Linked DNA regions of Hoeflea sp. 108. The protein of the gene in region 1 interacts with the protein of each later gene in a pairwise test. Links are inferred from orthologs where the notes say so. Each region holds a gene or a part of one and is shown on either strand. Other genes may lie near its edges.

Region 1 (3,114 bases):
GGTCGCTTCAGAGATCGTCCGGCAGCAGGATGCCTTCCTGGTCCACGGCGTACGCCATCTCCGGCCGCTCAACCTGCGCACGGTGGCCGATGCCATCAGCATGCATGAATCGACTGTAAGCCGCGTCACCGCCAATAAGTATATGCTGACGCCGCGTGGCGTTTTCGAACTGCGTTACTTCTTCACTGCGGCAATTGCTTCGGCCGAGGGCGGCGATGCCCATTCCTCGGAAGCCGTACGTGACCGCATCCGCCAGATGATCGAGGAGGAAAAGCCCTCCGAGGTGCTGTCTGACGATGCCATCGTGGACATTCTGAAGAAGGACGGCGTCGACATCGCCCGCCGCACCATCGCCAAATACCGCGAGGCCATGAACATTGCGTCCTCGGTGCAGCGGCGGCGCGAAAAGCGTGCTTTGGCCGGCCTTGCCGGTTGAGTCTGGTGGCGCAGGTTCGCGGATTCCGTGCGTTGATTGACAATCCCTAATGAAGTGTCTAGAAGCCCGCCCGCATGAAGGGGGGCTGAACCCGCCAAGGGTCGATGCCGTGCGAACTGGCTTGCGATGCGAGCCGGAGCGCTGTGGGGCAACCCATCATCGATCGGGAAGTTCGGACTTAATTTCGGTGTGCCAAGCGAGCCAGCGCTTGTTTGCACCGGCCACGGGTATAAACTCGGACGAGTTTGAAGTCTGAACAGAAAAGGTCAGTTTTCAGATGAGCTTGCGTATTTCGGGAAAACATATGGATATCGGCGATGCGTTTCGTACGCGCATCGAAGGTCGTATCGGCGAAGCGATCGATAAATATTTCGATCGTGGATTCTCCGGACACGTCAATGTGGTGAAGGCCGGGTCTCGCTACACCGCTGACTGCATGGTGCGGTTGGATTCGGGCATGTCGCTGCAGGCGACCGGAGAGGCCCAGGAACCGACCGCCGCATTCGATGTGGCGGCCGACAAGCTCGAAACCCGCCTGCGGCGCTACAAGCGCAGGCTCAGGTCGCATAGCTCGGGGAGCGGCAACGGTGCCTTGACGGACGTTGCCTATTCGGTGGTCGCGCCGCTCGGCGACGACGAGGACGAAATCCCTGAGGACTTCGCACCCGCAATCGTCGCAGAATCGACGGTGGTTCTGAAAACCATGTCGGTGGCCTCGGCTGTCATCGAACTCGACACCAAGGACACCCCGGTCGTGGTGTTCCTCAATGCTGGCAACGAACATCTCAACATCGTCTACCGCCGGCCGGATGGAAACATCGGCTGGATAGATCCCTCGACCGCTAAGGTCGGCCAGGGATAGTCGATACCGACCGTATGCGGGGCGTTTGGGGCCATGCGGCGGTATGCACAGCAAGGGATATTTCAGAATGGATCTGAGTGATCTGATCGAGGTACCGGCAATCATGCCGGCCTTGAAGGCGAACTCCAAGAAGCAACTGCTTCAGCTTCTCGCCGAAAGGGCCGCTACGATTTCCGGCATCCCCGAGCGGGAGGTGTTCGACACCATCCTACAGCGCGAGCGCCTCGGCTCGACTGGTGTCGGCAACGGAATTGCCATCCCGCATGGAAAGCTCGCAGGGGTAAAGCGGATTACCGGTGTCTTCGCGCGGTTGGAAACGCCTGTCGATTTCGAAGCGCTCGACGACCAGCCGGTCGATCTCGTCTTTCTGCTTCTGGCGCCCGAAGGGGCGGGCGCCGATCACCTGAAGGCGCTGTCGCGCATCGCCCGCGTTCTGCGCGATGCCGATACCGTGGCCAAGATCAGGGGCACGCGCGATGCAGCTGCAATCCATGCGCTGCTGTCCGAAACGCCGGCCTCGCACGCGGCCTGATTTCGCCCAATCTTGGAAAAAAGCCTGGAGGGGCCGCGATTCGCGGCCCTTTTCCGTTCAGGCTGCCGTCTAAGCCAGGCCAGGCGTCAGGCGTCCTTCCGGACGCGCGGCGCACTAGTGGATGGCGACGGTGGTCAGATCGTTTTCCATCGCGCCCGCAAGCGCGCGGTCACGGGCATCAGACAACAGGATCGGTTCACCGGTCGCGGCAAACAGCGCCCACAGCTCAAGGCCGGGATCGATCTCCGTCAGGCCGGGGAAACGGCCGCGCAGATCGTCGCTGTTGACCTTTCTGAGATAGGCGACGGAGCCTTCGCCGAGATGGGCGAGTTCGCCCGTGGTCATGATGAGTCTCTGGACAGTATTTGGCATTTCAGCCTCCTTCTAGCGAGGATGCCGACGCGGCCATCCCGCATGAGAGCTTCGGCAACAGCTATTCTGCTACCGATATGTTTATTTTCCGTACCAGCCTTTCTGCTTCCGGCCGGTCGAGATCGACCGAGAGCAGTCCGTTCTTCAGTTCGGCCGCGATCACCCGCATCCCGTCTGCCAGCACGAAGCAGCGTTGGAACTGCCGTGAGGCGATGCCGCGATGCAGGAATTCGCGCTCCTTGTCGTCGCTCTGTCGACCACGAACAATGAGCTGGTTCTCTTCGACGGTGACATCGAGATCGTTTTCGGCAAAGCCGGCCACCGCCAGAGTGATCCGCAGCCTTTCGCCCCGCTCATCCGCGCTTCTGATGCGTTCGATGTTGTAGGGGGGATAGCTGTCGCCCGTCTTGGCAAGGCGCTCCAGCGTCTTTTCCATCGTATCGAAACCCAGAAGAAGCGGGCTCGAAAAGGGCGTCATGCGGCTCATGTTACAACGTGTCCTCTTGGAGCGACATAAAGCGGAAAAACCCGGATGGCATTTCTCCGCCTGTTGCTGATATGGTCCGCCGCTTCGGCAACTTCAAGACTACAGAACCTGCCCAATAAGGAAAGAAAATGCCCGAACCGCGCAAGATCATCATCGACACCGACCCCGGTCAGGACGATGCCGTCGCCATATTGCTGGCGCTCGGAAGCCCCGAGCTCGAAATCCTGGGAATCACCGCTGTTGCCGGCAATGTTCCGCTGAAGCTGACCGAGACCAATGCCCGCAAGATCTGCGAACTGGCCGGCCGTCCCGACATCAAGGTTTTTTCCGGCGCCATCCGCCCGCTGATGCGCGAACTGGTCACCGCCGAGGAAGTGCACGGCAAGACCGGCCTCAATGGCCCCGAGCTGCCCGAGCCCCAGATG
Region 2 (3,430 bases), 200 kb from region 1 along the record:
GTTCGTTCATGCCGAAGGGTTTTGTGACGTAGTCGTCGGCACCGAGCTCCAGCGCCTTGACGATGCCGGCCTCGTCGGTGCGGCTCGACAGGATGATGACGGGCACCGAAAGCCCTTCCGCCCGCCATGCAGCAAGCAGATCATGGCCGGCCATGTCGGGCAAACCAAGGTCGAGCAGGATGAGATCGGGCTTCTCGGCCTTGGCGATGACCAGCGCCGGCTTGGCCGCCGGCGCCTCGATGATTGTGTAGTCCTGCGTGCCGAGCCCGACGCGCAGCAGCTTGCGGATGGGGGGCTCGTCATCGACGACGAGGATCTTCACTCCGGCGTTGCTCATGCCAATCCTTCGAGCCTCGATGCCTCCGGCGGCACCGGCATGGTGATGGTGAACACCGCGCCCGGCCGGTCCGTCCTGTTGGAGGCGACGATGGTGCCGCCCATGACCTCGACGAAACCACGGCAGATCGACAAGCCGAGACCGGTGCCTGCACGGACATGGTCGCCCTTGCGGACTCTGTAGAACGTATCGAAGACCCGCTCCAGATCAGCCTGAGGAATACCGGGGCCCTCGTCCATGACCTGGAGGGCAACCGAGCCATGGTCGGCCCAACCGCGAATGCGGATCAGCGAACCCTCGGGCGCATATTTGGCGGCGTTGTCGAGCAGGTTGAACAGCACCTGCTCGAACAACACAGGGTCGACCTTGAGCATCGGCAGGTCGGTTGGCATGTCGACCTCGGTCTTGTGCTCTGCCGTAATCTTGGCGGCGCGGCGCAGCGCCGAGCCGACGATGTCGCCGGCATAATGAAGCGCGTAGTTGGGCTCCATCGCACCCGACTCGAGCTTGGTCATGTCGAGCAGGTTGGCGATGAAGCGGTTGAGCCGCTCGGACTCGTCGACGACGGTCGTTACCAGCTCCTCCCTGCCCTCCTCCGGCAGCGCGCCGCCGAATTCACGCAACGTGCCCGCCGCCCCCATGATGCCGGCGAGCGGCGTCTTGAGATCATGCGAGATCGAAGTGAGCAGCGCCGAACGCAGCCGGTCGGCCTCGACGGCGAGCTTGGCACGGTCGACATCGGCGACGAGTTGGATGCGCTCGATTGCAACGGCGGCCTGATCGGCCAGCGCGTCGAACAGGCGCTGCTGCTCGGGCGTCAGGATCGGACCCTGGCGGTCATTGTCGAGGCCGACGACGCCGACGGCCATGCGGCCGGTGCGCAGTGGCAGATAGAGCCGCTTGGCGCCTGGCAACGTGTCGGCGCCGCGGCCGGCGGCGCGGTTGTGCTCCCAGGCCCATTTGGCGGCGGCAATGTCGGCATCGACAAGCGTATCATCAGGTGGATAGCCGGCCTTGACGGCGATGGTGCCATCTTCCGGCAGGAGCAGCACGACGCGGACTTTCAGCATCGAGGCGATCTGGAAGGCGGTGGCCCACAACACGTCGTCGAGCGTGCCGGTGCCGGCGAGCTTCTTGGCGAAGAGATAGAGGTCCTCGGTCATGCGCGCCCGCTCGCGCGCGGCGGCGGCCTGGCGCTGGACGCGGCCGGTGAGGTTGGAAGCAATCACCGCGACGATGAGGAAAAAGAGCAGCGCCACCACGCTTTCGGGATCGGCGATGGTGAGCGTGTAGAGCGGCGGCAAGAAGAAGAAGTTGTAAGCCAGGGCGCTGAGCACCGAGGCATAGAGTGCCGGCCACAGCCCGAGCGTGACCGCCGAGGTCAGCACCGCCATGAGGAAGACGAGCGCGATGGAGCGCACATCGAGGAACTTGTCGAGCGCAAAGCCAACGGCCAGCGCACCGGTCAGATGAAGAGTGGCAAGGACATAGGGCCAAGGGTCGAGGCGGCGTCCCTGGGCTGCGGTCTTGATGTTGCGGGCGGCAAGGGCGGCATCCTGCTCGGCGCCCGAGGTGACGTGGACCGAGATGTTGCCGGCCTGGCGGATCAAGTCATGAGTGACCGAGCCCTCGAACAGCTCGCGCCAGCGTGATTTCGAGGGCCTGCCGACGACGATGTGGGTGAAGTTGTGGGTGCTGGCATGACGGACGATGTCTTCGGCGACCGACTGGCCGGGAATGGTGACGGCCTCGCCGCCGAGCTGTTCAGCAAGCCGCATAGTGGCAGCCAGCCTGTCCTTGTCGGCGTCGCCGAGATTGGCCGAGCGCGAGGTCTCGACATGGAGGGCCGCCCATGGGCAACGCAACCGGTCGGCCTGGCGGCGGGCGAAGCGCACCAGCGAAGCACTTCGGGGATGCTCATCGACAGCGACCAGCAGACGGTCGCCAGCGGCCCACGGCCCCTCGATGGCATGGGCCTGCATGTGGGTGAGCAGCTGCTCGTCGACGCGCTGGGCAGTACGCCGCAAGGCCAGTTCGCGCAGCGCCGTCAGGTTGCCGGGCGAGAAATAGTTCTCGATGGCGCGTCGCGCCGTGGTCGGGACATAGACCTTGCCCTCGTGCAGGCGCTTGATCAGGTCGTCGGGCGTCAGGTCGATGATCTCGACGTCGTCGGCACGGTCGATGATGAGGTCGGGCACGGTCTCGCGCACGGTGACGCGCGTGATCTGGGCGACGATGTCGTTGAGGCTCTCGACATGCTGGATGTTGAGAGTGGTGTAGACGTCGATGCCCTGCCCCAACAGCTCCTGGACATCGAGGTAACGCTTAGGGTGGCGGCTGCCCGGCGCATTGGTGTGGGCGAGCTCATCGACCAGCACCAGCTTCGGCCGACGCGCGATGATAGCGTCGAGGTCCATTTCCTCGAGCGCGCGGCCCTTGTAGTCGACCGCCTTGCGTGGGACGATCTCGAAGCCCTCGACCAGCGCCTGGGTTTCGCGCCGACCGTGGGTCTCGACCACGCCGATGACGACATCGGTGCCATCGGCAAGCCGGGCGCGGCCCGACATCAGCATCTCATAGGTCTTGCCGACGCCCGGTGCTGCACCGAGGAAGATCTTGAGACGACCACGGCCTTCTCGCTGGGCTGTTTCGAGCAGCGCATCCGGCGAAGGCCTGGCCTCCTTGTCTCTGCTATCGTCTGGCATCTATGCCTGCATCAGTGGGTGCGCCGGAGTTCGCAGCATTGTTAGAACCCCAGCGCTTACTTGTCAGCGTGCAATCGCGGCGTCGAGCGCAAGGTTGAGCTTGAGCACATTGACCACAGGTTCGCCCATGAAGCCGAGCTCGCGGCCCTCTACATGCTGGTCGACGAGGTTGCGGACGAAGGCCGGATCGGCGTTGCGCGCCTTGGCCACGCGGGCGACCTGGAAATAGGCCGCCTCGGGCGAGATGTGCGGGTCGAGGCCGCTGCCCGAGGTGGTGACCATCTCGATCGGCACGGGCGTGCCGGGATCGGTCTGCTTCAGCTTTTCAGCATCGGCTTTGATACGGTCGATGAGCTTGGCGCTGGTCGGGCCGAGGTTCGAGCCCGAC
Region 3 (2,999 bases), 2.2 Mb from region 1 along the record:
CGTCAATCGCGACGATCGGCATGATCACGGTGGTGGCTGCGGTGATGAAAGCCTCACGCGCGCCCTTGGCTTCCTCGACGGTGAAGCCACGCTCCTCGACCTTCAGGCCGAGTTTCCTGGCCACATCCATCAGCGTGGTGCGGGTGATGCCGCGCAGGATGCCATGGTCGGCCGGACGCGTGACCAGCACGCCGTCCTTGGTGACGATCCAGGCGTTGGTGGCGGCCCCTTCCTTGACGGTGCCGTCAGGATCGACGAACCACGCCTCCTGTGCACCTGCCTCCTTGGCCTGCTGGCGCGCCAGCACATTGGGCAGCAGGCCGACCGACTTGATGTCGACGCGATCCCAGCGATTCTCCGGCACGGTAATGACCTTGAGGCCGGCAGCCGCCTTTTTGGCGGACGCAACCGGGTCGGTGCGCTTGGCCGTCACGACCAGGGCCGAAGGCGTACCTTCGGCCGGGAAGAAATGGTCGCGGGGGGCGACGCCGCGCGTCACCTGCAGATAGACAAGGCCGTTGACGACGCGGTTGCGGCGGATGACCTCGCGCATGATGTGCACCAGCACGGCGCGGTTCACCGGCCAGCCGATCCTGAGTTCCGACAGCGAACGGTCGAGGCGGTTGAGGTGGCCGACGCTGTCGACGATGAAGCCACGCGCCACCTCGCAGACCTCGTAGACGCCGTCGGCAAACTGGTAGCCGCGGTCCTCGATATGCACGCCGGCGTGGGAATGCGGGAGATAGCGTCCGTTGACATAGGCAATGCGCGGCATGGCTGTTTGATCCCTCGAAATTTGTCGTGAGTTCTACCCGATTTGCATAGCCCGGCAACGCCAGATCGGATGGTCCAACTCAGAAGAATGCAGCGTCAGAAGAATTCGAGGCTGACGCGGAACATCTGCTCCACCTGCTTGACCGCATGGGCGAGCGCGAAGATGACCACCCTATCCTTAGGCTTGATCTTCACGTTACCGCCCGGCTTGATCACCTGGCCGTCGCGGTAGATCGCGCCGATGCGCATACCGTCGGGCAGTTCGAGATCGCGCAGATGCGCACCGACCAGCGGCGACGTCTCCAGCGCCTCGGCCTCGATGATCTCGGCAGCCCCCCGCTGGAGCGAATGGACCTGACGGATGCGGCCGCGCCGGACGTGCTGAAGCACGCGCGAAATGGTCACGGCACTCGGATTGACGTGGGCGTCGATGCCCAGCGGCTTGGTCAGGTCGTGATAGGTCGGGCTGTTGATCAGCGCCAGATTGGCCTTGCACCCAAGCCGCTTGGCCATGACCGACGACAGGATGTTGACCTGGTCGTTGTTGGTCAGCGCCACCATCAGGTCGGCGTCCTGGATGTCGGCCTCCATCAGGAGCTTCTGGTCGAGCGCGCTACCATTGAGCACGACAGTGCGGCGCAACTGGTCGGCGGCCTTGACCGCCCTCTCCTTGCTCGACTCGATAATCTTGATCTTGGTGCGGCTCTGGCGCTGTTCGAGCGTGCGAGCGACGAACAGGCCAATATTGCCGCCGCCAGCGACGACGATGCGCGTCGCCTCCTGCTCGTCATGGCCGAACAGGCCGAGCGTGCGGCGCACCTGGTCCTTGGTGGTTACTACATAAGCGAGATCGCCGGCCACAAGCTGGTCGCCGGAATGCGGGATGAACAGCCGCCCGTTGCGGCTGACGCCGACCACCGTCGACGGCAGGTCCGGGAACAGCTCGGTGAGTTGCGCCAGCGGCGTGTTGATGACGGGGCAATCCTCGAGACACTCGATCGCCACCATGATGATGCGGTTTTCGCCAAAGCGCACGACATCGGTCGCGCCCGGCAGCGTGATGCGCCGGAGCACCATTTCGCCGACTTCGAGTTCGGGGGAGATGATGACATCGATCGGCAAGTGCTCGCGCGAGAACAGGTCCTGATAGTGTGGCTGCAGATATGACTGGGCGCGGATGCGGGCGATCTTCATCGGCACGTTAAAGAGTGCGTGCGCGACCTCGCAGGCGACGATATTGACCTCGTCGAACAGGGTCACGGCGATGATCATGTCAGCGTTCTGGGCGCCGGCCGCCTCCAGCACCTCGGGATGCGAGCCGTGGCCGACAAAACCGCGCACATCGAGCGAATCCCGCACCGACTGGATCAGCTCGGGAGCCGTGTCGATGATCGAGACGTCGTTTTTTTCAGCCGCGAGGCGCTCGGCAATACCGTAGCCGACCTGGCCGGCGCCGCAGATGATCACGCGCATATGGAACCCCTACCCCGTCGGCAGCCGACCAGCCCTTACACGCCCAGCGACTTGAGCTTGCGGTGCAGTGCCGAACGCTCCATGCCGATGAACTCGGCGGTCTTGGAGATGTTGCCGCCGAAGCGGTTGATCTGCGCGATGAGATACTCCTTCTCGAACATCTCGCGGGCCTCGCGCAACGGCAACGCCATGATGTGCTGGTCCGACTGGTTCGGCGCGCGTGGCATCACGTCGCCGATCTCGGACGGCAACAGGTCGGCAGTGATCGGCGCTTCGGGATTGTCACCACGGGCAAGGATCAGCAGGCGCTCGACATTGTTGCGCAACTGGCGAACGTTGCCAGGCCAGTTGTGCGCCTGCAGGACGGCAAGCGCATCGTCGCCGATGCGGCGCGGCTTGATGCCGGCCTGCTTGGCCATCTGCTTCATGAAATTGTCGACGAGATAGGGAATGTCTTCGCGACGTTCGGCAAGCCCCGGCACCATGACGGGAACGACGGCCAGGCGATGGTATAGATCCTCGCGGAAACGCCCCTCGGCGATCATCCCTTCCAGGTTCTGCGCCGTCGACGAGATGATGCGGACATCGACCTTGACCCGCTTGGTGCCGCCGACACGCTCGAACTGCTGGTCGACGAGCACACGCAGAATCTTGTTCTGCGTCTCGCGCGGCATGTCGGCGATCTCATCGAGATAGAGAATGCCCTGATGGGCTTCCTCGAGCGCACCGACCTTGCGCTCGCCGCCGTTGGA

Evidence for each region.
Region 2: the proteins of ptsN (region 1) and B015_RS0102715 interact in binary tests that used the Escherichia coli proteins (3 or more experiments, as listed by UniProt). The link is inferred for Hoeflea sp. 108 from one-to-one orthologs.
Region 3: the proteins of ptsN (region 1) and trkA interact in binary tests that used the Escherichia coli proteins (3 or more experiments, as listed by UniProt). The link is inferred for Hoeflea sp. 108 from one-to-one orthologs.

What each region holds. Positions count from the first base shown.
Region 1 is NZ_KB890024.1:357,586-360,699, forward strand. Bases 137-3,097 are described here. They hold ptsN (PTS IIA-like nitrogen regulatory protein PtsN), read left to right. Parts: upstream 137-1,365; coding sequence 1,366-1,830; downstream 1,831-3,097. Other genes in these bases: rpoN (RNA polymerase factor sigma-54), read left to right, coding at 137-436; raiA (ribosome-associated translation inhibitor RaiA), read left to right, coding at 714-1,298; B015_RS0101780 (DUF1150 family protein), read right to left, coding at 1,945-2,202; B015_RS0101785 (Hsp20 family protein), read right to left, coding at 2,264-2,689; B015_RS0101790 (nucleoside hydrolase), read left to right, coding at 2,818-3,097. Also shown: more of rpoN, read left to right, coding at 1-136; more of B015_RS0101790, read left to right, coding at 3,098-3,114. UniProt on the Escherichia coli protein: Seems to have a role in regulating nitrogen assimilation.
Region 2 is NZ_KB890024.1:560,886-564,315, reverse strand. Bases 134-3,410 are described here. They hold B015_RS0102715 (sensor histidine kinase KdpD), read right to left. Parts: upstream 3,043-3,410; coding sequence 334-3,042; downstream 134-333. Other genes in these bases: kdpC (potassium-transporting ATPase subunit KdpC), read right to left, coding at 3,106-3,410; B015_RS0102720 (response regulator transcription factor), read right to left, coding at 134-337. In the rest of the region: more of B015_RS0102720, read right to left, coding at 1-133; more of kdpC, read right to left, coding at 3,411-3,430. UniProt on the Escherichia coli protein: Member of the two-component regulatory system KdpD/KdpE involved in the regulation of the kdp operon. KdpD may function as a membrane-associated protein kinase that phosphorylates KdpE in response to environmental signals.
Region 3 is NZ_KB890024.1:2,563,102-2,566,100, forward strand. What follows is about bases 60-2,905. They hold trkA (Trk system potassium transporter TrkA), read right to left. Parts: upstream 2,248-2,905; coding sequence 871-2,247; downstream 60-870. Other genes in these bases: B015_RS0112600 (D-amino-acid transaminase), read right to left, coding at 60-775; B015_RS0112610 (sigma-54 dependent transcriptional regulator), read right to left, coding at 2,283-2,905. Outside these bases: more of B015_RS0112600, read right to left, coding at 1-59; more of B015_RS0112610, read right to left, coding at 2,906-2,999. UniProt on the Escherichia coli protein: Part of the constitutive potassium transport systems TrkG and TrkH. May regulate the transport activity of TrkG and TrkH systems. Binds to NAD(+) and NADH.